DNA from 3 places in the Paenibacillus sp. FSL H8-0282 genome. Region 1 is predicted to be linked to each of the others. Evidence: predicted binding sites of a transcription regulator. Region 1 holds the regulator's gene; each other region holds the start of a gene.
The links. The regulator Rex, encoded in region 1, represses fermentation and respiration genes when NADH is low (regulators of the CRP and FNR family bind a similar motif). The targets are predictions, from matches to a motif close to TTGTGAAATATTTCACAA.
Positions count from the first base shown of each region.

Region 2: nirB (nitrite reductase large subunit NirB) is a predicted target of Rex. The motif match lies at 2,422-2,439, and genes of this name have one in related genera.
Region 3: NST94_RS15300 (cytochrome ubiquinol oxidase subunit I) is a predicted target of Rex. The motif match lies at 1,880-1,897, and genes of this name have one in related genera.

Region 1 covers NZ_CP150146.1:4,620,139-4,630,687, forward strand. The annotation lists gene NST94_RS19990 (AAA family ATPase) at 1-1,078, opposite strand, end outside; gene NST94_RS19995 (hypothetical protein) at 1,071-1,613, opposite strand; gene NST94_RS20000 (DUF5590 domain-containing protein) at 2,025-2,543, opposite strand; gene NST94_RS20005 (amidohydrolase) at 2,716-4,017, opposite strand; gene NST94_RS20010 (redox-sensing transcriptional repressor Rex) at 4,004-4,657, opposite strand; gene dinG (ATP-dependent DNA helicase DinG) at 4,788-7,649, opposite strand; gene NST94_RS20020 (hypothetical protein) at 7,776-8,417, opposite strand; gene panD (aspartate 1-decarboxylase) at 8,529-8,912, opposite strand; gene panC (pantoate--beta-alanine ligase) at 8,905-9,795, opposite strand; gene panB (3-methyl-2-oxobutanoate hydroxymethyltransferase) at 9,796-10,549, opposite strand, start outside.
Region 2 covers NZ_CP150146.1:4,909,636-4,920,184, reverse strand. The annotation lists gene NST94_RS21350 (hypothetical protein) at 1-471, shown strand, start outside; gene ric (iron-sulfur cluster repair di-iron protein) at 769-1,464, shown strand; gene NST94_RS21340 (hypothetical protein) at 1,615-2,325, shown strand; gene nirB (nitrite reductase large subunit NirB) at 2,557-4,980, shown strand; gene nirD (nitrite reductase small subunit NirD) at 5,013-5,333, shown strand; gene NST94_RS21325 (formate/nitrite transporter family protein) at 5,386-6,177, shown strand; gene NST94_RS21320 (Crp/Fnr family transcriptional regulator) at 6,357-7,082, opposite strand; gene NST94_RS21315 (glycosyl hydrolase family 65 protein) at 7,505-9,811, shown strand; gene NST94_RS21310 (glycosyl hydrolase family 65 protein) at 9,808-10,549, shown strand, end outside.
Region 3 covers NZ_CP150146.1:3,560,212-3,570,760, reverse strand. The annotation lists gene NST94_RS15305 (cytochrome d ubiquinol oxidase subunit II) at 1-370, opposite strand, end outside; gene NST94_RS15300 (cytochrome ubiquinol oxidase subunit I) at 367-1,731, opposite strand; gene NST94_RS15295 (hypothetical protein) at 2,283-4,130, opposite strand; gene NST94_RS15290 (TetR/AcrR family transcriptional regulator) at 4,238-4,846, shown strand; gene NST94_RS15285 (alpha/beta hydrolase) at 4,929-5,918, opposite strand; gene NST94_RS15280 (methyltransferase domain-containing protein) at 6,191-6,769, opposite strand; gene NST94_RS15275 (class I SAM-dependent methyltransferase) at 6,770-7,525, opposite strand; gene NST94_RS15270 (nickel ABC transporter substrate-binding protein) at 7,522-9,195, opposite strand; gene NST94_RS15265 (ATP-binding cassette domain-containing protein) at 9,214-10,062, opposite strand; gene NST94_RS15260 (ABC transporter ATP-binding protein) at 10,100-10,549, opposite strand, start outside.

The sequences.
Region 1 (10,549 bases):
GAGTCAGCGTAACCTGACTAACACTTCCCGGACGCAGCAGCTCAGCCATAATGGCATGTCCCAATTCATGGATTGCCACCCGCTTTTTCTCTTCGTGGTTAGTTTCTCTGTCCGTTTTTTCCCCCATCATAACCTTGTCAATCGCCATCGACAGATGCCGCTGCTCAACCTCTGTCAATTCCTCACGCATCATATAAATTGCTGCCTCATTCATAACACTTTCGAGCTGAGCACCGGAAAAACCATAGGCTTCTTCGGAAATTTTGTCGAGGTTCACATTTGCATGAAGCGGCTTATTTTTGGCATGCAATTCGAGAATCGATTTACGGCCTTTTTTATCAGGCATGTCCACTTGAATATGACGGTCAAACCGGCCAGGACGCAGCAATGCTGAATCAAGCATTTCTTTACGGTTAGTGGCTGCTACCAGCAGAATGCGCGGCGTTTCGTTGTTATAGATCCCGTCCATCTCGGTCAACAGCTGATTCAAGGTCTGATCATATTCTCGCTGCTGTCCGCCTTCACGCTTTCCGCCAATTACGTCAATTTCATCTATGAAAATAATAGCGCTTTGCTTGTTTTCCTTAAGGGCGCGGGTACGGGCATCCTTAAACAAATCGCGGATACGGCCGGCACCGACACCTACGTACATTTCTACAAACTCACTGCCTGATGCTGCCACAAATACAGAGTTCGTATAATGTGCTGCTGCTCTAGCCATAAGGGTCTTACCTGTTCCTGGAGGGCCTGTAAGCAGAATCCCTTTCAAAGGCCGAATCCCGAATTTGCTGATTTCCTCATGCCGGATCAAAAAATCCAACGCTTCACGAAGCTCCTGCTTTGCATTGTCTTGCCCGCCAATTTCTTCAAAAGTGAGCTTTGAAGGTCCATCCTTCTTGCGTTTCTTCCCGGCACCTGCATTTACCGCAAGTCCGCCTCTTAAATGAGCAATGATAAGTAACGCCGTGAGCATCCCAGCAGCAATTACAATCGGGAATATATTAATGCCTAGAAAAGCCATAAAAATAAACAAGACAGGAATAAATCCGATTAGAATTTCTTTAAGGTATTTAGGCATTATTCCATACCCCCAATGTCGCAGGTTTACGCGGCAAAATAATAAATTTGCTTTCTTTTCCATTACTCAAGCTTACATAGACATTATTGTCATCAATTTCTGTTGAGGCTATCACATTTTTATATTGCGGATATTGCGCTTTGAGTCCATCAAGTTCTGTGGGTATAAGTGTATATTTACGGCTCTCCATGGCTTCGGCTACAGAGAACATCGCTTTATCCCAGTATTCATCCAGCAGTTCACTGGAGTTCTGTTCTACATCAAGTTTTAGTGTACGTCCATCAATCATCGATTTTCCTTCTTGGGAGACGTACTGAACCAGTTCACGTAATTTCGTGCCTGGCTGGAGATCAAGTTTCAAAGTGACCTCATTGCGGTTAATACTGATATGAGAATTATTGACGCCCTCATATTGAGATACAATCTTCTGAAGTGGTTCCTGCATTGCAAACTGACGATACAAAAAGAAGCCACCAAACAATAGAGTAGCCGACAGTAGAGACGTTATCAGCACAGGTACAAGACGTAATTTCAAGAAACGTCCTCCTCTCAAAGATGACAAAATATAAAGCTCATTATAATAATTTATAGCTACTTGAGAGCTCATCAGAGAGACTGAAGTCTCTTATTGCTGTTCTAATTACAAGTAGTAGTATATCACAGGTGTATATACTAATTTCAAAATAAATGTGAATATATTTAAAATTTAATTTTTTAAATATTTCCATCAATACCAAATAAATTCCTCACTTTCGACAAAATCGGCCTTGATTTTTAATCAATCGGCCTATTTTCGTATGTGAATATAAGAGAATATTCGGTGATAACCACCCATTCAGTATATCACTTAGTATATCACTTTTGTACATCAAATAAATGTAAACAAGCGAACTTATAATAAAGTTCGCTTGTTTACTATGCCACCCTTAATTTCCTTATGTTCAGCTTAACTTTTAGGTAAACTGTAACCTTCGCCCATTCGGGACCCATCCGAAAAGCGATAAAATTGATAATAATACCGACCGCTCTGTTTATAAAAAAGCTGCCAAGCATACTCTCCGTTATATACTCCCGGCAGCAAGCGTTCAATCGTTATGTCCGGAAGATCAGCTTTGATAATGCCGCGTATTTTGGCTTCCGAGGTTCCTTTACTTAGTTCCTCAGCAAACACTGCGTCGTCGCCTTCAGCAAATTTTCCATCTACCGTAAAGCGGACCCAGACCATAAGAGCAGTCCCGGCTTCATTTTTCCCAGTTAATACCCAGTACACTGCATTTTCATCCCAAACCGATTTTTGTGCTTTGGTTACCTCTGTTAGACCCGCTCTGGTTTTGGCAACATCCTTAGCGATATCACGCTCGTTCCATTGATCTTTCATAATATAGGCATAGAACTGGATAAGTCCAAACCCCAGGAGCAGAATCAGAACTGACCCCAGGAGGATCCATTTTTTCCTTTTCTTCAAGGTACAGCTCCCTTTCTAGTAATATATCTTTTTTGATTATATAACACACCCGCGTGTTTATCCAAAATTTCATAATTTTCTAGCTTTCCCAGTCTTAAAAATGCACAAAAGGCCGCAACTTTTGCTAAAAGCAAAAAGTCACAGCCTATTATTTATTCGTTATTCTCCAGACTTAACGCTTCAATAAACCTTCGAAGGCTTCTTGCGCTTTACGCCGGATAGCTTCCTCATCCAGGGTTAAGCATTGTCCATGCTTGATGACCTGTTTACCATTCACCCACACATGCTCAACATCCTTAGCGCTAGCAGAGTAAACTGCATGAGACAACAGATCTGTGTGTGGCAGCAAATGCGGCTGATCGATATCAATAGCAATGAAATCAGCTTTCATCCCTACAGCAAGTCTGCCTACATTATTTAAAAAGATGGACTGCGCGCCATATTCTGTAGCCATACGCAGAGCTTCTGGAGCAGGGACAGCCGTTGGATCACCGCTGACACCCTTATGAATGAGAGCTGCAAGCCGCATCTCTTCAAACATATCCAAGTTATTGTTACTTGCCGCGCCATCCGTGCCAAGAGACACCTTCACACCAGCTTTTAGAAGATCAGTAACCCGAGCCACTCCGCTAGCCAGCTTCAAATTACTGCCCGGATTATGAGATACACCCACATTATGGCGAGCCAAGATCTCAATCTCTTCATCATTTAAATGAACACCATGTGCAACTATCGAGGGACGTGTGAACATTCCAAGCTTCTCTAAGTGAGCTACAGGACGTAACCCGTAATCCGCCACATTTTGTTCCACTTCACGTTTCGTTTCGGACATATGCGTATGCATCGGTAAATCCAGATCATGCGCTGCCTGCACGAACTTAACCAGGAAGTCCGGAGGGCAAGTATAAGGGGCGTGTGGCGAGATCATAGTAGTAATTCTACCGTCAGCCTTTCCATGCCAGTTACGGGCAAAAGAAATCGCTTCCGCAAGCTTGTGATTCTGTACATCCTCTGGACATAACCCGATCACACCACGCATCAATACGGAACGGATACCTGATAACTCAGCTACCTCGGCTACTCGGTCCATATGATCATACATATCGAGGAAGGTCGTAGTTCCACCCTTCAGCATTTCCAATACAGATAAGGAGGTTCCCCAGTATACATCATCACCGGTGAACTTTTCCTCCATCGGCCACATTTTCTCCTGAAGCCACACTTGTAGCGCTAAATCATCTCCATATCCACGCAGCAAAGACATCGCCGCATGACCATGTGTGTTTACAAGTCCAGGCATGAACAGCAGACGGCTGCCATCAACCACTTGCACTCCAGCTTCCATCTGAGGCTCTTCTTTTCCTATGTAAGTGATTAAATCATCTTCAATAGTCATATATCCACTCAGAACCGGCTCATCCGTTTCCGGAGTCAGAAAATACCCGCCCTTAATTATCGTTTTATTGTTGTTCATGTTCACTTTCTTCCTTTCCATCCCGCAAGTAATAAGCAAGACTTTGCAGATCAGTTGTAAAATCAGCTGCATGCACCCGGATATTCGGTGGTGTCTTCAGAATCACAGGGGCAAAGTTCAAAATCGCTTCAATCCCAGAAGAAATGAGGATATCTGCTACATTTTGAGCTTCTGAATCAGGTACGGTAATAATGGCAATGCGAATACCTTGCTCACGAATTGTGCTGCCTAGTTCATCCATCGGTTGCACAGTAAGGGAGTTGATCTTACGTCCAACCTTAGGAGCGTACGAATCAAATATAGCCGTGATTTTCATAGTATCTTTGAGATATGCATTGTAATTAGACAAGGCATGTCCGAGATTACCTGCTCCAACTAAAGCTACATTAAGCTGTTGATCCAGCTTCAGGATATGACGGATTTTCTCAATAAGATACGTTACATCATAGCCGATACCTTTTCTGCCGAAGTCACCAAAATATGCTAAATCCTTACGAATCTGTGCGGGATTAAGATCAAGCTTTTGCCCAAGTTCCTGAGAGGAAACTGTTAATATTTCGCGATTCTGGAGATCATTCAAAAAACGCAAGTACACAGGCAGTCTGCGAACAACGGCTTCTGATATTTTATCCGATTTCATATTTTCCCTCCTAAAAATAGTAATGTTCTTGTGAAAATCCATATTCAAACGTCTACCTCTCCTTATTAAGGACGGTACTGTAACACACCGCCCTTAAGGATAAGGAGGAGCTAAACTGAAGACGAGCGTTTTAAGAAGCGCCGCCATCCTCTAGCCATTCCGCTATGCGAGGGACCATTTGATCAGTAAGCATATGCTCCATTTTGGGACCAGGCAATGAATAAAGGAAATACTTCCCGTAATGAGATTCAATAACCCTCGTATCATAAACAATAACTATTCCGCGATCCTGCGCCGTGCGAACCAGTCTTCCGAATCCCTGCTTAAAACGAATAACCGCTTGAGGAACAGATAATTTCATGAACGGATTCTTCTTCTGGGCCTGCAATAACTCAGACTTCGCTTCCGCCAACGGGTGATTCGGTGGTTGAAACGGAAGTCTCACGATGGCCAGGCAAGTCAGTGCTTCACCTGGAATATCTACACCTTCCCAGAAGCTGCTCGTCCCCAGCAATACGGATGCTGCACTGTCCTGAAAGCGGCGGATCAGCTTGCTCCGGCTGCCACCTTCCACGCCTTGACCAAGCACCGTAATCTCTTGTGAGGCCAAAGCCTCTTTAAGCGGATCATATACCTGACGCAGCATTTTATAAGAAGTAAACAGAACCAGCATCCGCCCACGTGTTGTTTTAGCAGCTTCCGATAATGACTGTACGAGTGTATCGACAAATCGAGCATCGCCCACACTCCCCTTCACACTAGGAAAATCACGCGGTATAACTAGCAGTGCCTGCTCGCGATACTTAAAGGGAGATGGAAGGAGTGAGGTCATTAGACGTCCCTCTTCTACAGCTTCGTTAAGTCCGAGATTATCAATCATAAATTGAAAAGATTTATCTACAGATAGCGTCGCCGAGGTAAGCACGATGCTTTTTTTCTTATCGAAGAACAACTCTTTAAGCTGGCTGCTAACATCCACAGGGACGGCATACAGCTGTAGGGATTTGCTGCGGTAATTTCCATTTGCCTCCAGCCAATATACTACATTATCGTCATTCAGCCCCATAAAGAATCTTACTTGCTCACGTATGGAAGCCAAATCTTTAAATAAACCGCTAATATCAGTAACAAGGCTGTCTGCTGAGGATTGGCTTTCCTGGTCACGCATCTCGTTAAGCATTTTATCACCCTTACGGATGATGTCGCTTAACGTCAGATTCATAGTGTTCTCTAGCGCAACCAATTCATCCCAATCCTTCGGCTTACGGGCGGGAAGCAACCGCATAACCAGTTGTCCCGCTTCTCCTGCCCCTGCATCACTGCGTTCCGGCAATAGGCTGAACAGCTTGTCGCTGAGTGCATCCCAGGTTTCTTTGACGGTAAGCAGATCCGGGTAGATCCGATCGATGACTCCGCTCCATTCTGAAGCCTCTTCACTGCCTGACGACTGTAATATCTGACGCAGAGCAGGAAGCTGTCCGTTTCGGCTATCTTTATACAGTCGCGATAACGTGTGTGCCACAGTGAAATGCTTCATATGCATGCCAAGATGTTTACCAGCCACATCTTCTAAATGATGTGCTTCATCAATGACAAGATGCTCGTAAGCCGGAAGCAGCTGGTGCCCAGCCTTAACATCTGCGAATAGCTTGGAGTGGTTCGTAATAACCACGTCAGCAATCCCAGCTTCATGCTTGGCCCTATGATAATAACATTTGCGGAACCAAGGACAAGAACGGCCCAGACAGGAATCGGTATCGCTTGCCACCGTCTCCCAGAAGTCACCGCCCCGGCCGCTTAAATTCAGCTCTTCATCATCCCCTGATTCACTTTGAGTGAGCCATACAATCATCTGAGCTGCAGTAAGCGCATCTTCCCTTGGGCTTATAAAGTCCTTCTTATTAATTTTATGCTCAAACTTACGCAGACACAAATAATGCCCTCTTCCCTTAAAAATAGCAGCTTTAAACGGAAAAGGAACTACCTGCGTTAACAAAGGGATATCCCGCTCGCGCAATTGGTCCTGCAGATTAATGGTATGAGTGCTGACCATGACTTTTTCATTGGTGCGAACGCTTTGATAAATGGCAGGCAACAAATAACCGAGCGATTTACCGGTTCCTGTGCCCGCTTCGATCAGTAGGTGTTTGTCTTCGGCAAGTGCCGTCATCACCTCATTGATCATAATATCCTGAGCTTCCCGGCTTTCATACTGCGGTAATGTGTCTTTAAGTCGTTTGGTTACTTCGTCCATATAATCAGTAAAAGATAAATTCGCTAGCGGATTCTCAGCATGCTCATCTCTAGGTGGCGCTAACTCCGTCCAATCTCCTACTGCAAGCGCTAATTGACGATAGAAAGTCAGATCACCTTCGGGCTGTAGCGTTTCCGCTTCCCGCTCTCGCAGCAGACCATCAAAGTACCAGCCCAGATCACTATCCTCTTCGGTAAACAGCTCACAGAGTCTCTGGATCGTAAGCAGCGGCAGCTCGTAGAGCTCCTCCAGACATTTCAGCAGCACTAAAGCAGTCGCAAGTGCATCACTATCTGCCTGATGCGGACGATCATGTGTCACTCCAAAATGAGCACTGACAGAGCCAAGTTGATAAGATGTGAGCGAAGGAAAGCAAATTTTCAGAAAATCAATCGTATCCAAAATCCGCCCTTGAAATGGCAAATAACCACAACGATCTAAAGCATTTTGTAAAAAATGGAAGTCAAAAGCGACATTATGCCCTACGAGCACAACATCATCCAAGAGCGGAACAAGCTCCATCATCATCTCATCCAGCTCAGGCGCATCCTTCACATCATCATCGGTAATCCCCGTCAGACCTGTTATAAAAGGAGGAATCGGCGTTCCGGGCTTGACATAGGAACCATATACCCGGGAGATGGACCGGTCTTCTTCTATAATTGCAAGGCCAACCTGGATAATTTCACCCACGGATTGGGTTCCTGTTGTTTCAAAATCAAGCACGGCAAATTTCATTATAATTCTATTCCCTTTCAATTGAGACTCTTAATCAGCATAACAGAAGTTGCGAAAAAAGGCGATGCACACCACTGGTTCAGGGGATGCATCGCTTGAATGGAAATTTCCAAAACCGTTATTCTTTTACAAAAGGGAAACCAGCTGATTTCCAAAGTGCAGCTTCCCTCCACGACGGCGGCATACCTCTAAGTTAACGTTTGGTTCCGGAAGCGCAGGGTCATGCTGCAAAGCAAGATCAAACAATTCCTGCGCTTCATTGAAACGTTCCTGTGAGGCTCGTATGCACCCTAAAGCATTATAAACCATGGCTTTCAGCTTGGTTTCCCGTATCAAGCCCAGCATATGGTTCAGATGACTCCAAGCGGCCTCACCGTCACCTTCCTGCAGATAAGAGATGGCTAAATATAATCGAGCAGCCAAGCTATCCGGGTATTGCGCAATAACTTCTTTAAACTGATCAATACACTTTCCATACATCAGCAGCTTATAATACCCCTGACCTCTTACAAAGCAATCCATACACAGCTCTGGTGCTTCCTGTTCCGGCACTTCCTCTTCGACCTCTGCTGTAAAATCAGCACTTTCGCGAAAGGAACTAAGCTTCTCAGCAAAAGCGAGCCATTCATCCATCACTTTATCGCTCAGTCTATGCAGCATATTATAATTGCATAAAAGCTCGTTCCGGCGGGCACCCTCCGCTGTAGGGTAATCTGTTACGATCTCCTGAAGCACCTTGTTCATTTCAGCAAACAAATGTTGAAACATGGGCGATCCCCCCTTACTGAAGATGAAATCAGTTCAGCTTGCCTGACTTCATTTTCTGCGAGATCGGGGTCTTTCATCCCTGCCATTCATTACATGGCGTAAGTCCATACATTAAGCGATTGTAGCATGCAATTCATGATCAGCCAGCTTCACTGGTTTGTTATTCTCATCCACGAATACCACCGTTGGCTTATGTGACTCCAGTTCTTCCGAGGACAACATCGCATAGGAAATGATAATTACTGTATCGCCCGGCTGAACAAGACGAGCTGCGGCACCATTAAGACAGATCACTCCGCTTCCACGCGGTCCAGGGATTACATAGGTTTCCAGTCGTGAACCATTGTTGTTATCCACAATTTGAACTTTTTCATTCTCAAGAATGTCCGCGGCTTCCATCAAGCTCTCATCAATGGTAATACTGCCCACATAGTTCAAATTCGCTTCCGTTACTGTTGCGCGGTGAATTTTGGATTTCATCATATGTCTAAACAAGTGCAGCAACCTCCTTTGGAATAAATACATTATTATCAATCAAGCGTGTTCTGCCAAACTTTACGGCGAGCGCTATAATAATTTCCCCATCCACTTCTGATAAAAGAGCTTCATCCTCTAATCCTTCAAGATCCGGGAATGTTAAGATCTCCGCGTAATCAATCACCGCTAAAGGAGAGCTGGAAATAACCGATGTCAACAATTCCCGCACTTCAGCAACGGTTGTTACTTTTCCTTCTTCAATGGACTGACGTGCTTCACGTAAGGAACGAGATAACACCAATGCCTGACTACGCTCCTCTGGAGTCAAGAATACGTTACGTGAGCTAAGTGCAAGTCCATCCCCTTCACGAACGATCGGACAAGGAATAATTTCGACATTCATATTAAGATCGTACACCATTCGGCGAAGCACAGCAACTTGTTGAGCATCCTTCAGCCCAAAGAAAGCATAATCCGGCTGTACGATATTGAAGAATTTATTAACCACTGTGGTTACACCATCAAAATGCCCAGGGCGGGAAGCCCCACAAAGCCGGGTAGTAAGCCCCGAGACCGAGACCGTAGTCCGAGTAGGCTGCGGATACATTTCTTCCACACTGGGGATAAATACAATATCTACTCCCTCACGTTCAGCGAGTTCCAAATCACGACGCTCGTCACGCGGATAGGAATCATAATCCTCGTTTGGCCCGAATTGCAAAGGATTCACAAAAATGCTCATTACCACTGTGTTGCTCATTTCTCCAGCCCGGCGAAGCAGACTGGCATGTCCGTCATGCAAATATCCCATTGTAGGAACGAACCCAATCGGGGTGTGGCCACCTTGTCTCATATACTCCAAAGCTTCGCGCAGCTGCTCAATGCTTCTGACGACTCTCATTTATTTCCCTTCCTTTCTTGCAGCGCCATATAAAGATTCCAAAACCGTTTCATCTGCATTAAAAACGTGGTCTTCATCTGGGAAGGAACGTTCCTTCACTTCCTTCACATATTGGCTGATGCCCTCACGGATTACATTACCCACTTCCGCATAGGTTTTGACAAAACGTTTCTCACGGTAAGGTGAGGCATACCGCAGCAAATCATGGAAAACCAATACCTGTCCATCACAGTAACGGCCTGCACCGATACCAATGGTTGGGATGCTAAGCGCTTCAGAGATCGCTTGGGCTACTTCTTCCGTTACCAGCTCCAGAACGATTGCAAAAGCACCTGCGGCCTCAAGCGCCTTAGCTTCATCCATCAGGCGTTGCGCATCTTTGGCATCTTTGCCTTGAATCCGGTAGCCACCAATCATATTCACAGATTGCGGAGTAAGCCCGATATGTCCCAGTACAGGGACTCCCGCAGCTACAACCGTAGCTACAGTATCACAAATCTCGAGTCCGCCTTCCATTTTGACGGCATGAGCCCGCCCTTCCTGCATTAATCTGCGCACACCCCGCAGAGTTTCATCTACACTTCCGTGATAAGTCATAAATGGCATATCCGCCACGATAAAGGTGCTTTGTGCTCCTCGAGTTACCGAGCGGGTATGATACACCATATCTTCAATCGTTACCGGTAAAGTTGTATCGTATCCAAGGACTACATTCCCAAGAGAGTCACCAACCAAAATAAGGTCGATACCTGCT
Region 2 (10,549 bases), 290 kb from region 1:
GGCTGCGAACGGCATTGTCTGGAGTCGACGGAACCTCTTCAAGAAGTGAATGTGGCGAGTAATCAACGACAATATAAGTTCCATAATGGCATTCGCCAAAGCATGGTGCTACAAGCCCTAATTTGGTCCATGTACGAGAATACCGTATTATTCAAACCCTTTTTAGGGGATGAGCCCTTTTTTGATGAAGATGATTTGCATACGATATCCTCTTATTTCGTGCCAACTTACCTTAATGATCTACGTCTTCTGGAGCAGTCTAAGCCTTGTAAAGAGTACAAAGATCAAAATGTAAATATATATCAGGAATGGATATCCGCCCCTGACCTTGTCCTCAAATGGAACGGAGGCCTAACAGAAGGCAGATGGATGACTGGTGTTTATATGGATCACTCCCGCTTTGCTGGTTTAGGACCTTATTTGAAGGACGCAAAGGGTAAGCGAACGTATATGCAGGCTTATGTTCAATAGAAGATACAGATTTGGTGTGACCAATTAGATAAATGTAAGACAAATAACATTATTGATGCCCGTGTGGTAAACAAAGGACAGGTCAATTGTGGGGATTTATCTCCATAATTGACCTTTTTCGTTCAACAAAGAGATACAATTTTCGTGAGTACAATCACAAGTCAAAACTCCTTTCAGGGTTAAGGTGAACAGGTAGAAAAGATTTTTTCAGAACCTGATCACATATCCCGAGGAGGAACTATTATGGAAACTAAACAACCTAATGATAGAATTTCGGATTTACAGCATAAGCAATCGGTGCAACCTGGATTTACTCCAGATGCCCTGGTAAAAGATATTGTGCTACAATTCCCAAAAGCTGCGGATTATTTCAAGTCCAAACGGATTGATTTCTGCTGTGGAGGCGCCAAACCTCTTGCTGAAGCAGCTGTAGAGCGTGGACTAGATCAAGAGATGATCATTAGTGATCTCAACAAGCTGTTCGAGGAATATCCGGTACCTCAAGAAGAACTCGCATGGAACACAGCACCTTCTGCAGAGTTAATCGAGCATATCGTGAGTAAACATCACCATTACCTGCGTGAAGAGCTGCCCCTGATTAGCCAAAATGTAACTAAGGTATACCGGGTTCATGGCGGAGATTCCCCTCATTTAGAAGAGTTATATAGTTTGTTTAATGCACTCAAGGAAGATCTGCTTCAGCATACAGCTAAAGAAGAGGAAGACGAGTTTCCAAAATTATTAGCGTATGATGCCAATCCAAGTGAAGAAGGGCTGACCATACTTCGTGAGGCATTAGTTAACCTTGAGAGTGAACATGACACAGCAGGCGATATATTGAGACAAATACGCAAAATAACAGCTGATTTCACCCCACCGGCTCATGCTTGTACAACCTATCGTTTGACTTATGCCCGGCTAGAGGAGCTGGAGAGCATGACTTTTGAACATGTTCATCTGGAGAATAATATATTGTTCCCTAGATTCCAGTAGAAAAAATGAGTTTTCATAGAGTCCCTTAGGGGACTTTTTTTATATTTGAGAACAAAGCTTATTTACGTTATTCTTAAATAGACAGTATGCATAACTTACTACAAGCCTGAGACGCTGTGTGGTCATTAGGCGGGACAAGGCGGTGTCACTATGCCCACGAAATATATGTGGAGGTTGTTACTAGGATTAGTCATCGTATTCATAATAGGTGGGTGTTCCACTCTTGCTGACATTAATAATGAAGGGAATAATGGCTTAGCAGGATCAGACGGGCCTACGCTTTCGCTTATCGTTGCGGGAAATGACTTGCTTACCAACCCTTTGGACAAGCAGCTTAGCGAGAGCTACAGAAAAGGGATAACGATCTTTGACCTACTGAAAGGTAGTGGGAAGGCCACCTTTTCTGAGGATAACACAAGCATTCTAACGGTAAATAATATTTCACTCGGTCCAGGAATGAATTGGGAGCTGCAAATGGATGGGGAGACCATTGGACCTGAGGATTGGAATCGAACAGTCGGGCATGAATCAAAATTAGTAATTACGGCGATGTCTAAGGAACAAGAGGAACCCCTTCAAATTGTGTTGTTGACCGTGAATGGTGGAAGTGAGCAAGTGAATTTGAATCATTCATATGTTATGGGATTTACTGAAGATTTAACAGTGAGAGGTTTGTTGAAGAACAGCAGTGTGGTGCAGTTGACCGAAGACAACAAAAAGGTGTTATCCATTGGTGATTATACTCCTCTTAGCAATGAAGTTTGGAAGATGAAGGTGAATGGGAAGCAGCTGCTTGAGAATGGAATGGACATGAAGCTTAGAGTGCAGGATGAATTGGAGATTTTATTGGCTATACGTTAAAAAAAAGTACATAAATGCCAGATCAACGGTTGCTCAGAACCCGTGATCTGGCTTTTTTTATTGGGAGTTATAACCTAATAAAGTTGCCTTACTTTTATGTGAAAACATTCACATTTAATGTGACTGTAATCACAATCTCTCTTAAATTTTGAAATGTATAATTCCATTATGTAGAAGAGAAGTTGAAGCAAAGTTCAACAAGAACGGATAAGAATGAGGAGGCACCTAACCATGGCAGCGAAGAGAGAAAAATTAGTATTAATAGGCAACGGTATGGCAGGCATAGGTACGCTAGAGCAGATATTGAAGCTAGGTGGAGCTTATGACATTACGGTCTTTGGAAGCGAACCTCATCCCAATTATAATCGGATCATGTTGTCCTATGTTCTCGAAGGTAGCAAAACCATCAACGATATCATCCTAAACGACTGGAATTGGTATGAAGATAACAACATTACCTTGCATACAGCAACAACAGTTACACGAATTGACGAGCATTCTAAGCAAGTAATTGCGGATAACGGTATGGCTGTTTCTTACGATAAAGTGATTATTGCAACGGGTTCGAATTCATTTATTTTACCTGTACCTGGTTGTGATAAGGAAGGCGTAGTGGGTTTCCGGGATATTGCAGATTGTGATGCGATGCTGGCTGCGGCTAAACAATACAACAAAGCAGCGGTAATCGGCGGGGGCTTACTTGGTTTGGAAGCGGCAAAGGGTCTTGTGAACCTTGGCATGGACGTTACTGTAGTGCATCTGATGGAAGATCTAATGGAGCGCCAGCTGGATCGTAATGCCTCTTCTATGTTGCAAGCTGAGCTAGAGCGTCAAGGCGTGAAATTTGCCATGGGCAAACAAACAGTAGAATTGACCGGGGAACAGAGAGTAAGTGGATTACAATTTAGTGATGGCACTTCACTTGCGGCTGATTTTGTAGTTATGGCTGTAGGCATCAAACCGAATATAACTGTGGCAAAAGAAAGCGGAATTGCCGTTAATCGTGGGATTGTAGTGGACGATTATTTGCAGACCTCTATGCAAAATGTATATTCCATTGGCGAATGTGCCGAACATCGCGGAGTTTGTTACGGATTAGTAGCGCCGCTCTTTGAGCAGGGGATGGTTCTAGCTAAACATCTCTGCGGAAGCGATACAAACCCATATGAAGGTTCTGTTGTCTCCACCAAATTAAAAATTTCCGGAGTGGATGTATTTTCTGCAGGTGAGTTTATGGATTCTCCTGAACATACTGTAATCTCAAGCAAAGATGAATGGAAGCGAACCTATAAGAAAATTCTGCTCAAAGACAATGTCATTGTTGGTGCAGTCCTGTTCGGGGATGTGACAGAGTCGGCTAACCTGCAAAAGTTAGTAAAACAAGGCGCTGTAATGACCGATGAAATTTATACAGAGGTTATGGGTACGGGCTGCTGCGGAAGTGGAGCCAAAAAGAGCACATCCGTAGAAGCGATGGCGGACGAAGAAATCGTTTGTGGCTGTAACGGGGTTACGAAAAAAGCGATTGTGGATGCGGTCATAGAAAATGGTTTTACTACTGTGGACGAAATAAAAGCATGTACAGGAGCGACGCGCTCTTGCGGAGGTTGTAAACCGGTTGTAGAACAAATTTTACAATTTGTCCTGGGTGATAGTTTTGAGCAGTCTGCCAAGCAAGGAATTTGTAGCTGCACAACGCTTAGCCGGGATGAGATTGTTGCTGAGATTACAGCTAAAGGTCTTAGTACTACTAAAGAGGTTATGCATGTACTGGGTTGGAAACAAGAGGAAGGCTGCTCTAAATGCCGTCCGGCGATTAACTATTATCTGGGGATGATAAATCCGGATACACATCAAGACGAGAAGGAATCACGCTTTGTTAATGAACGTATGGGAGCCAATATTCAGAAAGACGGAACCTATACCGTTATTCCACGCATGTACGGCGGGGTAACGACACCGGAGGATTTGAAGAAAATCGCTGATGTCTCCCTTAAATATGATGTAAAAGTTGTGAAGGTGACGGGTGGGCAACGCCTGGATCTAATCGGGGTGAAAAAAGAGGATCTGCCGAAAGTATGGGAAGAGCTCGATATGCCATCAGGTTATGGTTATGCCAAGTCGCTACGTACCGTTAAGACTTGTGTGGGTTCACAGTTCTGCCGTTTCGGCACACAGGATTCGCTGGGAATGGGCGCGCTCATAGAACGTAAGTATGAACGTCTTGATTTTCCTGCCAAGTTTAAAATAGCTGTCAACGGCTGCCCGCGTAACTGTGCGGAATCCTGTACGAAGGATATTGGCATCGTCGGTAATGATGGCGGTTGGGAAGTGTTTATCGGTGGTAACGGTGGGATCAAGCCACGAATCGCTGACTCCTTCTGCAAAATAAAGACCGATGAAGAGTTGATCGAAGTGTGCTCCTCTGTGATGCAATATTACCGTGAGACCGGCAATTATTTGGAGAGAACCTCCGAGTGGGTTGAGCGTATGGGACTTGAGCAGATTCAAATGGTCATTTTGAATAATGAAGATAACCGCAAGGAGCTGGCCGCACGGATTGACTTTGCTCTGACTCAGGTTACGGATCCTTGGAAAAAAATGCTCAATGACAGCAGCACTCGTACTGCGCTTTTTGAAGAAACAAGAGTCTAACGGATATAACACACACAGAAGGGGAGAGACCAATGAATAAGACCACACAAACGTATGCAATAGGATCAGTACAGGATTTCCTGCTGCAAATTGGCCGCGTAGTGATTGCTGGAAATATTGAACTGGCTGTGTTCCGTGCCTCTGACGGAGCCATCTATGCAGTAGAGAATCGCAGTCCTCATCCTAAGGGGGGCCCGCTTGCTGAAGGGATCGTGTCAGGTCACTATCTGTACGATCCACTCTACGATTGGAAAATCGATCTGCGCACGGGTGAGGTGCAGGCACCAGACCAAGGTAGTGTGGTGACTTATCCAGTCACACTGGACGGAGAGAAAGTTACAGTGAGCGTGTAGACACCGAAGAGTGTAGTAATAGATTTAATAGAAAACGGTGGGGTGGAGTATTATGTTTACGCAAAGTGTGGAGAGCATCGTAGAGACGGCAGTCAGTAAGCGGGACAAAATGAATGAAAGCTTGCCAAGATATTTTCTAGCAGCCCTATTGGCAGGTGCTTATGTAGGCATTGGAATTATCCTTATTTTCTCCCTAGGAGCACCACTGGCAGCTGCCAAATCTCCTTTCCAACCGCTTATTATGGGCACATCCTTCGGCATCGCCCTGACGCTTGTAGTATTTGCAGGCTCAGAGCTGTTTACCGGGAATAATATGTTTTTTACTGTAAGTACACTGGCAGGCAGAACCAGTATCTGGGATACCGTTAAGAACTGGATTCTTGTATTCATCGGGAATGTGGTAGGTGCAGTGATTTTAGCACTTTTAATTCGTGGGACTGGGTTGTTCAGTGCTGCGCCGCCGGAGCATTTGATTTTTACAGCCGCTGCTAAAAAAATGAGTCTCCCGTTCTCCGAGCTGTTTTTTCGTGGAATCCTGTGTAACTGGCTGGTCTGTTTATCGCTATGGATGTCCTCACGCGCTAAAAGTGAATCTGCTAAGCTAATTTTAATCTGGTGGTGTCTGTTTGCCTTTATCGCAAGTGGATATGAGCATAGTGTGGCTAATATGACTCTGCTTAGTGTTGCTGTGTTGCTTCCAAATCATCCGGAAACCATTACGATAGCTGGATGGCTGCATAATATGATCCCTGTAACTTTGGGGAATATCATTGGTGGAGGCGTATTCGTCGGTATGGCCTATTGGGTGATCTCACCAGTGCGTGGTGCTCGCAACAACCGTTAAGATCCATTTTTAATTAACTATATTAGAGCTGAACCGATCTTGGGTTTAGCTCTTTTTTTGTTGAATATAAAAAAAAGACACCTGCATTAGGCGCCTTGGACCACTCTATTTTATATTATGCAGAATAATTGGGTCATGTATGTTTCATTGAGGTGAATAGAGGGTATATTATAACGGAATTAGATCCGGCAGATTTCGTTCGGACACAATTCGCAGTGGCAAATTTCTTGCAGCATGCCAAGGTCCTTGATGACAATCATACCGTTCTCATACTCAACAGCATCTTTTTTACGCAGGTCGCTCAGCATCCGGTTAACACTTTCACGAGTGGCACCGATCATGTTGGACAAATCTGTATGCGTAATTTTTTTGTTGATAAGGATATTCTCACCGTCGCTGCTCTTCTCACCGTAGGTGTTGCCAAGACGAATGAGAGTGGAGCAGAGTGCACCTGGTTTGCCGTACATCATTAGATCACGGAATTTAGTTTGGGTGAGACGGTGATGAATACCCATCCATTTCATAAAGTCGATAGCAAAGTCACAATGTTGGCAGATGAGAATTTCTAGATCCTTTTGTTCGATGACGCCAACTTCACTTTCTTCAATCACTTCGGCTGTAAAGCTATGCTTAGTGCTGAAGAATGGATCTGCTTGACCTACCATATCACCAGCTTGATACATATAAAGAATGAGTTCTTTACCTTCATCAGTAGATTTAGTTAATTTCACACGTCCACGTTTGATATAAAACAATTTATCCGAGTAGTCGCCTTCCCAGAATAGATGTGAACCCTCTGGAACTATGCGCTCTTTCATTGTAACTAGAAGTCTGTTGAAATTCTGTTCGGAGAAACAGTTTGTATTTCCGTGGGCTTCGATAACATTGTAATGTTCTTTTAGCATAATCGACATCCCCTTTATTCCCTCAGTTTTTCAGTAAATTTTAAATTAATTATACCTTGAAAATCCCTCGAATTGGTTATAAAAAATCGTTTAAAAGTGTCGAATTTTCAACATTGTGATAAATTTCACTTCTAAAGTGTTCGATGTAATATTCTTTTTAACTAAAAAAGAGTAAGTGATCTCACGTTTATGATATATGAACAGCGGCTATCCATTATTCTCAAATACTGGGTTAATCGCTGTTTTTTTGCGTCCCCGTTAGATTGTAACATATAACACAGTTGAAATTCATGTTCAAGAAATTAGTTTTATCTCAACTCCGTATAAATGCACACATCTTCATTACGGTCGGACATTGGCTCTACTGCTATGCAGCGATATCCTGAAATTGGAGCAAAAATCAGGAGAAGGAGAAATCATATATGGCAAAAGTAGCAGACAAATATCTTAAGGTTGATCCGTGGGCAATTATTGAAGAGGGCTTTGATCCAGAGCGAAATCGGACTTCGGAATCTATTTTTTCATTGGGTAATGAATATATGGGTGTACGGGGATATGCAGAGGAAGGGTATTCAGGTGACACCCTGCAAGGAAGTTATTTTAATGGATTAAATGAACAATTGGATATTGGCAATCACTACAAAGGGATTATTCGCTCGCTGAGATATATGGTGAATGCAGTGGACTGGCTGTATACACGTCTATCTGTAGATGGTGAACAGCTTGATTTAGCAAAAAGTAACGTAACGGATTATGTGCGTAGGTTGGATCTTCGTAAGGGTACGTATCGGAGAGAGCTAGTCTGGCATCTAAACGATGGCAAGTCGCTAAAAGTAGTCTTTACACGTCTGGTCAGTATGACTATGTCTCATTTGGGGTTGCAGCGGGTGGAATTTGAACCCCTTAATTTCTCGGGGAGCGTGGACATTTGTGCAGGTCTTGATTTCGGCATTATTCATGAAGAACGCGGCGAATGTATGTGGAACAATCTCCGCAGCGGAGTAAGTGGAGCGTCCTCTGCTATTATGGCGAGTACAGTGAATACTGGGAATAAGCTGTTCTCAAGCTTTACCTTACAATCCTCGCAGCCGTTACAGCTCACTGCTACTGAGAGTGATAAGTTTATTGGACAAAATTTCACCCTCAACCTTACGAAAGGAGAAGTCTCCTATTTTACCAAACTGGTTATGAACTATTCGGATAGTGATTCTGCCCATACAGCTGAAGAGCTGTGGAGCAAAGGTCTGTCTCTTGCTGAAACCGCAAGCCAATTGACGGATACTCAAATAATCGCTGATCAGACAGCTTATTGGAAGGGCATCTGGGAGACAAGTGATATCCGAATTGAGGGCGATCCTGAGAATCAACAGGGTATTCGTTTCTGTATCTTTCAGCTTTATCAGACCTATCATGGCGACCATCCCGGTTTTAATATTGGCGCCAAAGGGCTGACGGGGGAAGTATATCGTGGGTTGGCTTTTTGGGATACAGAATCCTATTGCTTACCGTTCTATATGTTCAATAATCCAAAAGCTGCCCGGAGCTTATTGGAATTCAGATATAAAACATTGCCACAGGCTATGCAGCGCGCTAAAGAAGTGGATTGTGAGGGAGCCTGCTATCCTATTGCTACTATAGATGGAACAGAAAGCTGTGATCTCTGGCAGCACTCTAATCTTCAGCTTCATGTAGGGACTGCTGTTTCTTATGGCATTTGGCATTATGTCAAAAATACCGGTGATAAAAGCTTCCTGCTTAGTAAAGGGGCTGAGATGCTGATTCAGATCAGCAGATTCTATGCTACACGTGGTCAATGGGGGCAACGCAGCGGGGAATATGGTTATTTTGGCGTAATGGGTCCTGATGAGTTCCAATTGATGGTCAATAACAACTGTTACATTAATCTGATGGCTCAACAATCTTTTGAATACACCCTAGAGACTCTTCGGGAGATGAAAGAACAAGCTCCTGCTGCTTTTGCAGCTGTGGTAGAGAAAACAGAACTTCATGACGAGGAACTCACCGATTGGGAAAATAAGGCGCAGCATATGCGGATTCCGGTTGACGAAGTGACAGGAGTTTATGAAGAGCATGATGGGTTCTTCGATATGCCACATATTGATATTCATTCGATTCCGGTAACAGAATTCCCATTATATTCGAACTGGTCATATGATCGTTTGTATCGCTATGACATGATTAAGCAGCCGGATGTACTTATGTTTATGTTCTTGTACAGCGGACAATTCTCTAAAGAAGCGAAGCTGGCGAACTATGAATACTACGAGCCTAGATGTATTCATGAGTCTTCGCTGTCACCTTCGATCCACTCCATTTTGGCAAGTGAAATTGGCAAACCCGAGGAAGCATATTCGTTTTTTGAATTTGCTACTCGACTGGATTTAGACAACTATAACCGCAATACCCGTGAAGGGCTGCATACTACCTCAATTGCTGCTGCTTGGATGAATATTGTTTACGGCTTTGGCGGAATGCGTTCGGATGGAGCGCGTCTGTCCTTTCAGCCAACCCTGCCAGAACGCTGGGATGAATATAGCTTCCAAGTGTTGTATGAAGGAGTGCTTCTGAGAATTGTGGTCGACAAAAATTCAGTAACAATCACTGCGGTTAATGGTGGAAGTACCGAAATTATAGTGTACGGACAGTCGATTACAGTGGATGCTTCCGGGAAGACGCTTCCGCTAGGCGAAGGGATGCTGGCAGGATGAATTGGACCGTAAAGGATAGTTGTTTTGATAAACAGCTGGTGACGACAAACGGTAACAAATATATGCTAGGCAATGGCTACATGGGATATCGTGGCACACTGGAGGAATTCAGCAAAACCGAGCTAGTAGCTGTCACCCTCGCAGGTCTATATGACAGAGCAGGAGACAAATGGAGAGAACCCGTTAATGCCCCTAATGGATTGTTGACCAAAATTTTCTGTAATGATCAGCTCTTAAGTGTGCTTGACCGTGAACCGGTCGCTCATACTCAGGAGCTAAATATCCGAAATGCCATTCATCATCGGAGCACTGAATTTGCTGTATCTGACGGCGGGACGTTGACGTTTACCGCAGATCGTTTCGTAAGCCTGGATAATCTTCACTTGCTCGTTAGTAAATACTCTATTCGCAGCACACATGACTGCCGTGTAGCCATTGAGACGGGAATTGACGTAGATGTGTGGGATATCAATGGGCCTCATCTCTACGGACAAACGGTGCAATTGAAGGACGAGGTACTGATCTCTTCATCTGTTAGCGGAGAATTGAAGATCCCGGTGGTTGTGGTGGAGAGGGCGGTATTCAGTTTTGGTGAGGAGCTACTGGAAGATGGTGCTGCTGTTCGCCGGATTTCTTTTGATGCCCGTGCGGGTGAGACGTATGAATGGTTTAAGTATGTAGCAGTCTATACTGGACTTGATGCTGATCAGCCGGAGACGGAAGCTGTTAAATCTGTCC
Region 3 (10,549 bases), 1.1 Mb from region 1:
TAGCTCCGTACAAAAAAAGATATACTATGTTTTTCTTGGAACCGTAATTTTCAAAAGCATAGAATGAACCGCGAATCGCAAGAAGAATCACTGCAATGCTTCCCGGAACAAGTAACGCGGAGCCATAATAATAGGCTGTGTCCGGAAAAAATCCGACGATGCCAATATAGAAAAAGATAAAAAATACATTTGTAATCTCCCATACGGGTGATAAATATCGGGAAATCAGACGATTAATGAGATGATCCTGCTTCGTTAAACGTGCATAAAAGGCGAAGAAGCCCGCTCCGAAATCAATGGAAGCTATAATTAAATAGCCGTACAAAAACAGCCAGAGCACCGAGATGCCAATCAATTCGTAACTCATCATTCAGTGCCCCCCTTTTCCGCAGATTGATTGGGATGATCCTTCATCCATTTCTCCATCTCAGCTTCTGCCGGATTATTGTTGAACAAGCGTCTTAGCACGATTACACACATACTGCCGAGTACGATGTACAAGAGCAATAAGGCGAAGAATATAATTCTTACATTCGGTGAAGACGTGGCCGCCTCCTCAACACGCATATATCCACGGATAATCCACGGCTGTCGGCCAACCTCTGCATAAAACCATCCCAGCTCAACAGCCAGAAAAGCGAGAGGGGCGCTCAGTGCGATGATGCGAAGCATCCATTTGTTAAGCTCATTACGCTTTTTCCAGAACACAAACAGAAAATATAGAAACGAAATCGCGAGCAGAGTAAATCCAATTCCGACCATTAAATCAAACAGATAATGAACGAGAAGCGGTGGCCATTCTTCCTTGGGGAATTCCTCGAGCCCCGTCACCTCTGCATTAAAGTCTCCAAAGGCCAGGAAGCTGAGCAGCTTCGGCAGATGAAGAGCCCCTAGAACTTCATGCTCTGCATTCAGCCATCCCAATAGCACCAAATCCACACTGCTGCTCGTCTCAAAATGCCACTCTGCCGCTGCAAGCTTCTCTGGCTGATGCTCGGCCAAAAACTTGGCGGACACATCACCGGCTAACGTGTTCAGCAAACCGAATAGTAAAACGACTGCCATCATTAGATTTAAAGATTTTTTGTGGTATGCGGACACACCTTTTCTCAGCATCGCGAAGGCTGCAATCCCGGCTAACAAGGCAGCTCCAGTCAAATAGGCCGAGCTTAATACATGGAACACTTTGGAGAACGTCGCCGTATTCAGCATCGCTTGCACCGGGTTAATCGCTGTGAATTGGCCTGCTTCCATGACAAAGCCCTCAGGCTGGTTCATGAATCCGTTCACCGTCGTAATAAAAACGGCAGACATGCCTGCCCCGGCGACAATCGGTATCGTCAGCAGCCAATGGATATACGGATTTTTGAAGCGATCCCACGTATACAAATAAATGCCCAAGAAGATAGCTTCAAAAAAGAACGCGAACACCTCCATGAATAACGGAAGTGCAATGACATTCCCAGCCAGTTTCATAAAATTCGGCCATACCAGGGCCAGCTGTAGTGAAATCGCTGTACCGGTCACGACACCAACCGCCACAGAAATGACAAATCCTCGAGACCACCGCTTTGCCATAAGTGTATAATGGGGGTCCTTCTTCCGAATCCCGATAAACTCTGCTATAGCGATCATTAGCGGTATACCGACGCCAATCGTCGCAAAAATAACGTGGAACCCGAGAGTCAAGCCTGTCACCAGCCTGCTCCATAGCACCGTATCAATTGCCATTCTTTAATGCTCCCTTCAAAACACTGTTCATTTTTCTATGATTAGGCCTGCTAACTGTTGGCTGCATTCAATATCAGGTTTAGCAAGGTTCAGCGACATCGTTGCCTGTTCGTTTTAGTATGACGTTCATCGTTCTTTGCTATGTAAAAAGAGAAAAAATTCACAAAGCAAGAGTTGGCGAGCCTGATTTACCTGATACTGAGCAGTCAAAATTATAATGTGACCTAATGATTAAAATCATCTTATCTTAAATTGCAAGTAATTCAATCACAGATATCTCTTAATCCCTAAACGTTCAAGAAAGGGTCAAATCTTTCTGACAACTCAGTGAATAACACAAAAAGTACCCGAAGGAGCTATTGATTGATTAGTGCATATGTGATGTCACAAGTTCCCTCCTACTTCGATGCTGGCAAAAAAACGATATTTTCTCATTTTGAGCCGTAATATATCCCCTTTTTTGCAACAAAAAAACACTGACTCAAATCATCAGTGTTTTTTGAATTAAAGCTAATTTCATCTTTGTCATGACAAATCTTGAACTGCTACTATCATTTAGTACGACCGTAGAAAAAAGAATACACATCTGATTTCCCAAGCTTAGTCGTCTCCGTTCCGTCCACTAGCTTTACCGCTTTCAACAACGATACAATTTGCGTATGCATTAGCTTTGCATCAAATTTGTCCATCTCTCTGTTGTCACTTTCCACGAGCAGATAGTCGGGCATTGGAATGAAACCAATCACCGGTATCCCTGCTTCAAATAAGGGCTGACTCTCTCCAAACTCAAACTTGTTATGTCCACGCAATAATACAGTACGTGTGCTATCTGTCTTTTCAATAGCCTTCAGCCAAATGGCTGCCATCATTTCATTGCCCGCATAGGTATATTCTGTACTTATTTGTCCAGTTGGACCATAATGACCCGTATCATCGTCCTTCCACTCCATGCTGCCTAAATGCTCAACCGTAATTCCAGCTACAGCTTTTAAATGGCCATTCTTGCCATCCCACAGCTCTCGATGCCCCTCCATCCAGGTGGAAGTTGCCTGAGAGGACCCTTTGAACTCCGGTAATCTAAAATGCCCTGTCACAAAAGCAAATATCATCGTACGTTCCGGCTGCTCCTGCTGTAAGTAACGAATCATAGACAGCATGCCCACAGCGCCATTCTCCTCCACCACATTTATCCCATCCGTATGAGTATTTACGATAATTGCTTCGTCTTTATTCTTACCGTCAATTTTCACATAAAAGGATTCTGTTGGGGCATCTTTTTGTATTTCCGCTTCTAAAATAACCGTACCTTCTTTATGCTCCTGAGCTGCGCTGATCACCTTTTTCCCTTCCGTTTCATTAACCCAAATCGCAGGGATTCCAGCATAATCGGTGGTAAAAGGCACATATTGCTCTTCAACCTTATCGTCAGATACCCCTTTCCAGACTAAAACAACAGCTTTTACGCCCATTTCCTTCGCTTGCTCCAATTTAGCTTCTTTTAATGCTGTAGTGAGGACCAGATCGCCTTCATTTGGGGCAATTTGGTTGTCCATTGGTGATGAATCCCGCATATTCATAACGATCCCACTTGGAAAATTTCTGAAATTCTCAATTTCAATGACAGCAATTTTTCCGCTAGCCTGGCCATATTCACCACGCTTCGTATACACCAGCTCCCCAGTTACACCTTTTTCGTCAGTTTCCCCGGAATAGGGAAAAGCTGAAGAGACATGAATTTCCTGCTGATCAATCATTAAAGTACTGTTCTTTTCTTCCCATCGGTCAAAAGTATAGCGATCACGATAAACTTGCAGCCCCATATCCGATACCTGCTGCTCCAGCCAAGCAATAAACTGATTGTGACCCTCAGAGCCGGTTGTACGGCTTCCAAAAGAATTCATTACTTCAATATCTTTGAGCATCACTGCTGCAGAATCCAAATTGCGTTCATCGATCGTCACTGTCGTATCAGCAGCTAATGCTACAGGTGTTGTAATAGGTTTTGCATAGACTCCAATACCCCAAAGTGCAGTAACGATAAGTGCAGCAATGCTGAATAACACTTTACGAACCACTAGAAACGGAGTAACTCTTCTGCTTACCTTTTGCCCCAAGAGTCCTCTCCATATGCCCGCTATGATCAGCAAGAGGATAGAAAGCGCAAGCAGCCAAAAATTTCTTGTTAGTAAGAATAACCCTTCTGCCACCATCGCACTAATAAATACTACATGTAACTTCTCACGCTTCTTTAATAGTAAAAAAGAGATGTCTAATTCTGCTAATAAAAAGATGATGGTCACGATTGAGATTACCGTTTCTTCGCCAATGAATACCGTAGCACTTAGTGCTAGGATCAAAAGCAGCACTGCTGACAATCGTCTATATAAGATTTCTAACATGACGCCCTCCCATTTTAACTAACGATTATTTTGACATTACATTTGTAATGCCTTATGGTTTTAGCATATTGAAAAGACTCATGAAAAACAATGAAACGAACATCAGAATGTACAAACGGAGGGGAAATGTCATCTCAAATCATGAATTATACAGTCCAAATACCTCTCAGCATCGTTCCAATAAAGAAACCAACCGTTTGACAAGAGAAGCCATCTGTACGGCATTAGTCTTCTTGATCCAGGAACAGCCTTTTGACAAAATCACCATCACCGATATTGTGAAGCGCGCAGGGGTTTCTCGAACAGCCTATTACAACAACTATTCCTCCAAGCAAGAGATCCTGGTGGATTTGGTCGATTCGCTTATTTTTGAAATTAATCAAAAACTCTTACCTTACACCAATGAATTAACAGGCAAAGCTAAAGAACCTCAAAAATTTATCAAAGTGCTTTTTGAAGTTATTTTTCAGCAGCGGAACATCTACAAAGCACTTCAGAGTGCAAAGTTTGATCATGTAATTCTGGATTGCTTGAATGAAATGATGCTTTCTACTGCTCATGACAAAAGCGACGAGAATGTGTACCGAATATACTTTAAAGCGGGGGCCCTCTATAATGTTCTCCTTAAATGGATACAATCAGACTTTGCAAAATCCATAGACGAAATGACCAAAATTTGTCTTGAGGTATACCATACTCCAATGTCCCAGGAATAAGGTTTAAAAATCGTGTTTATAAATGAAAAAACAAAGAAACCACGGAACCAAGTTCGGCTCCGCAGTTTAATTATCAACCCTACTATTGAATTTGAATTTGTTTCATGTACTCTTTGAATGCCTCGGCGATTTCTTTGTATTTTGTATGATGCAGATAATGTGAACCTTCCATTGGGATCATTTTGCCCTGTGCGGATTGTTTGACTTGCTCCTCATGCAGCGGAATCCACTGTTTATTGTGCTCGTTATTTGATTGAACGAAGAGAAGCAGCGGCAAGTCATTTGGCATTGTGATTTTTTCTCCATTTTTGAAATTGGAACCGAGGTGGCCCAGTTCATTCATCAACGTTGGATTGGTCGCGACTTGATTCGAAATCAAACGCATCTGTTCTTTGGTATGCTCATCGAACGCAAGCGATTCATAGGGATCTCCGCTCACTTTTTGGACCAATCTCATTAGACCTGATTTTTGAAGAAATTTCATGGCGTTCAAAGGTAATTTGACATCCATTCCGGGTTGATTGGGAACGCTGCTATCGATGCCGACAAAAGCAAGAACTTCATCCGGATATGTGTTCACATAGGTCGCTCCGTAAAGTCCCGCGATGGAATGTCCCATTAGAATGTAACGGTCTAAACCCAGTTGCTGCAATGCTTCGTGAACCTCACTTACTATATTCTCAGTCGTTCTCTCCTTCTCGGTTTCATCGCTCAAACCATAACCGAAAGGCTCGACCACCACGACTTTATAATTAGGGGTAATTTCATCGATCAGCAATTTGAAATCAAGTGCAGGCGTCGGGGTTCCTTGTCCCGGTAGGAGTACAACAGTTTGTTCTCCACTGCCTTGAATAAGCACATTCATCTTTTTCCCATCCACATTGACATACTGGCCATACGATTCGATTTTCTTTTTCTCTACCCCGTCGCTGATTGCATCAACGATAAAAACGATGCCCATGAACAGCACGAGCGCCCCTACAATACCTCCGATTATTTTTAACCATAGGTTCCGTTTCTTGTGGCTCTTAGTCCCTGTTGTTTTTATTTCTACCTTATTTGCCACGTTCATCTCTTCCCTTCCTTGTCCCTGTATCTGAAGTGCCGCCTTGACGACATATTCAAAGTGTAATCAATCAAGATGTACTCTTCGTGACGACAATATGAACGGAATATGAACAAGACAAAAAAAAGAAGTTTTAGATTAACATCAAATCGGAAATGAAATAATGTTCTTGTCCTTTACTCAAAAAGCAGCGTTTCTCATTAGAGATCGCTACTTTTTATTGTATACTTCATTTAATATGTGTAGGTTCTCACTATTCTATTATTTCTCAGCACAAATCATGAATATCGGTGTTGACGGTTTAAGACTTGCTGTTTCTCATCCAGAATTTTTGCGTTCAAATTCTCTTCAGCAAAAATATTAGCGAAGCCTTCTTTTTTGAGAGTCCGTATATCCCACTCGGGACGCCATTCTCTGGTCAGCGGCAATACAAGACTCAGACGGTCTGTCTCCTCTATGTCCTTATGATGCGGGAGTTCACCAAAGCCCTTATCTACATAGTTTTGCTGATCCTCTACTCGCTTTTGCTGCATCTCTTCATCCCAGAGATGGCGATTCCAGTTGGCATCAAAAACCAGCAGCCGTCCCCCAGGCTTAAGTACTCTTCTCCACTCTTTGTAGGCTGACTGCGGATCGGTAAGGCTCCAGGTGACATTGCGGCACACGATCAGATCGAAGCTCTCCGCAGCAAAGTCAAGCTTGTGCGAATCCATCTTGCGGAAAGTAACGGTTACACCTTCCCGAATGGAGTGGGCAAGTGCTTCTTCCAGCATATTGTCGGTGCAATCGATCGCAGTAACCAGATGCCCGGCACTCGAAAGAATCACAGAGAAGAAGCCAGGAAACCCATTTATCATTCACTCCTTCTTGGCAAGTATCATGAACCGGTTTACATTCTGGTAACCGTATTTCAAATAATCTAGCGGCATCGCACGGGCAGGGATAAAGTTCCGGTGAACATCTATGGTTCGGAACCCGGCCTGTTTCAGCGCTGTCTCGTCAGCTTCAGGCCGTAATACATTAACATATGGCAACTCGCTTAGCAGGCTTTTATCTTGACTGCTTCGCTGGCGGATTCTTTGTTCTGTGAGTAGAATCAGTGTCCAGGACAAGGCATACCAAAGTCTATGGAATACAGTCTTGCTCTCTTTATACAAATAGTTACCGTCAAAAATAATCAGGGTCCCGCCCGGTTTTAGAATCCGATACCATTCAGCATAAGCCCTCTGTGGATCAGGAAGCGTCCATACTACATCCCTGCAGACCACTGCCTCAAAGCTATTCTCTAGCTCCATATGCAAATCGGCAGCATCAGCGACATAAGCTGGAACTTTATATCCATAACTCTCAAAATTTCGTGAAGCTCTATCGATCATTCCCTGAGAGGTATCCACCGCTGTAGGCAGATGACCCATCTGTGATAAGAGTATGGAGAAAAAGCCAGGCCCTGTTCCCACATCCAGCACCTTTTGCTGGGGAGTTGTTCCCAACCCTTTAATAAGCAGTTGTTTCCAGAGGTTTATGGTTTTTTTGCTGCGGAATTGAGTCTGTATGACTTTGTCATAACTCTCCGAGCTTGATGTCCAGTATTTCGAAATCTCTTTTAACATCATTTTTCTCCTATGTCGAGTAGATTCCAGAAGACCGGCATAAAGGTGGAGTACCCCGGTTTAAATCCAGTCACTCTATTATTTACTGCTAAGATATCGTCAGGGAAATAAATAGCTGCAAACATAGCCTCCTGATACAATTTGGAGAAAATGGAGTCATATGCGGTCTGACGTTCCTGAATATCGGTTGTTCCTACTGCTGTGTCAATCAGTGATTCTAGTCCAGGATCAGACCATACGACAGCAGATGCGTCAGCTGTTTTATGAAATAGGGACAGCAAGAATGCATACGGATTATAAGCATCATCATAAGTCCGGTACATGATTAGATCATAAGCTTTGCTTGTCCATAAGGCATCATAATAAGCATTCGGCTCAAGAACCTGAAGATTCACTCTAATGCCAATCTCCTTTAACTCAGACTGAACCAGTTCACTAATCGACTTCCATTCGGGATATTCAGCCTGCTGCAGCACGAAATTAAGCTCAAGCGGCGCTCCGTCCTTCTGTACAATTCCATCTCCGTCCGAATCCGTGTAACCGGCAGCTGCTAGCAGTTGCTTCGCTTCCAGCAAATCAAAGCCGTACCAAGTATTATTGGACTCCGTCACATAAGGAACTGTCAGCGGGAACAGGCCTTGAGCTTCACTGCCGATACCGTCCATAAGATCTTCGACAATGCTTTTTTTATTAATTGCCAAATTGATAGCTTTGCGCACATTCAGATCTTGAAGTGCGGGCGTTTTGTAGTTAAAGATCATGAAATGAGAGTTTGTTCCTTGTGCTTTTTGCAAAGTTAGTGAAGAATCCGCTTCAATCACTGGCACGCTTTCGACTGGAATCTTTCCCATTTGTCCCCCGGCAATGTCAATGTCTCCAGCTTGCAGCGCTAGTACTCTGGACTGTGGATCTGGGATTACCTTCAAAATAATTTTCGACAGCTTCGGCATTTCTCCCCAATAATTCGGATTTCTGACGAGTATGGCTTCCTGATCTGTTTTGTAGCTCTCTGCCATCCATACGCCAGTTCCAATCGCTTTGATGAATTTACCCGTAATATCTCCTGCGGGTTCCACAGCGGAAGGGCTGATAATTCGGACCGGTCTTGCAAAGGATAACTCGGTTAAGAAGGGATAATACGCTTTGTTGAATGTCATTGTGATCGTATGTTCGTCCACAACAACAAGGGATTGCATCGCAGTTGCTACATTTAACGAATTGGCTGGATCCTTAATCCAGCGTTCGAAGGAGAATTTAACTGCGTCGGCATTAAACTCCGTACCGTCAGAGAATTTGACGTCATGGCGAAGATGGAACGTATATACTTTCCCATCTTCTGAAATATCCCAAGACTCCGCAAGCGACGGCAGTATTTCGCCTTTTTCACCATACTCCACTAACCCCTCATATATCATCGCGTGCACATTCATCGAACCATCATAGGCACCGGCATCCAATCGGTCTATACCGGCATCAGACGATATAGCAACAGTGACTGTCTTGTCCTGAGCTTCAGATCCTTGTGCAGCTTCATTATTGGCGGTATTATTGGCTCTAGCCGTAGAATTGCTGTTATTACTGTTGCTGCAACCTGATATCAACACAACTATTACAAGAAGCATAAAGAATAACGATTTTGATAATAGGTTTTTTGTCTTAGGGTTCGTTCTCATTCTTGGTACATCCTTTCTCTACTTAACATCATAGGAATGGCTGGGTTGCCACTCCTCTCCCAGTCTCTTCTTTCTTAAGCGGGGGTCCTGCACAGGTACCGAGGAGAGCAATGTTCTTGTATAAGGGTGGTCTGCTTGCTGCAATATGGTTGCACCCGATTGCTTCTCTACAATTTCCCCTTGACACATCACAGCCACACTGTCGCAAAAACGATTTACAACTGACAAGTCATGTGTAATGAATACATAGGATAATCCCAGCTCATGCTTCAACTCCTGCAGCAGATCCATCATTTGCTTTCGCAGGGTGACATCGAGACTTGAGAAAGGTTCATCGCAGATAATCAGCTCCGGCCGCAAGGCGATTGCGCGCGCAATTCCGACCCTTTGCTGCTGTCCGCCGCTGAGTTCATGCGGATAGCGGTGAATATGCTGCCGTTCAAGTCCCACAAGCTCAAGTGTGTCTGCTACCGTGGCCCTGCGGGCTCCAGCCTTCCTCTCTCCATAGTTTCGAAGAGGCTCCCCGATAATCTGCTCTACCGTAAACAACGGATTAAATGAAGCCAGACTGTTCTGAAACACCATCTGCATCTTCCTGCGGATCATGCGCATTTCGCTAAAGGTCCAATCCGTATAATCCTCGTTCCGGTACATAACTCTTCCGGAGGAGGGTTTCTCCAGTCCCAGCAGAAGTCTGGCCAAAGTGCTCTTACCACAGCCACTTTCCCCCACTAAACCAAGGGTCTCACCGCTCTCCAGACTGAGAGACAGGTTGTTGACGGCATGAACACTTCTGGCATTACGTGTGAACCACCCCCTTTCCAACTCATATTTCTTGTTCAGGCTTACCGCTTCCAATAACTTCAAGATCACCACGTCCCTGAAAAATGTAATATTACCGTTGTTATCTGCACTCCATTAAGTATTTAGTATAGGGATGCACGGGATTAGAAAAGAGTTCAAACACATTGCCTGATTCCACAATCTTCCCGGACTTCATCACATATACATAATCTGCAAGCTCCGCAACAACGCCAAGATCATGGGTAATTAATAGAATGCCGACATTGTTCGTCCATCTGATTCGGTCCAGCTCTTTAAGAATCTGGGCTTGAATGGTTACATCCAATGCCGTTGTAGGCTCATCTGCAATTAGCAATTGTGCTCCGGATACCAGGGCGATGGCGATCATTACTCTTTGACACATACCACCGCTAATTTGAAAAGGATATTTATTGAAAAGCAATTTAGGCTCGCTGAGCCCTGCTTGCTCCATCTGCCTCATGGCAAGCAGCTTTGCTTCTTTTCCCGATATACGCTTGTGCAGTTTAATCGTCTCCATGATCTGCCTGCC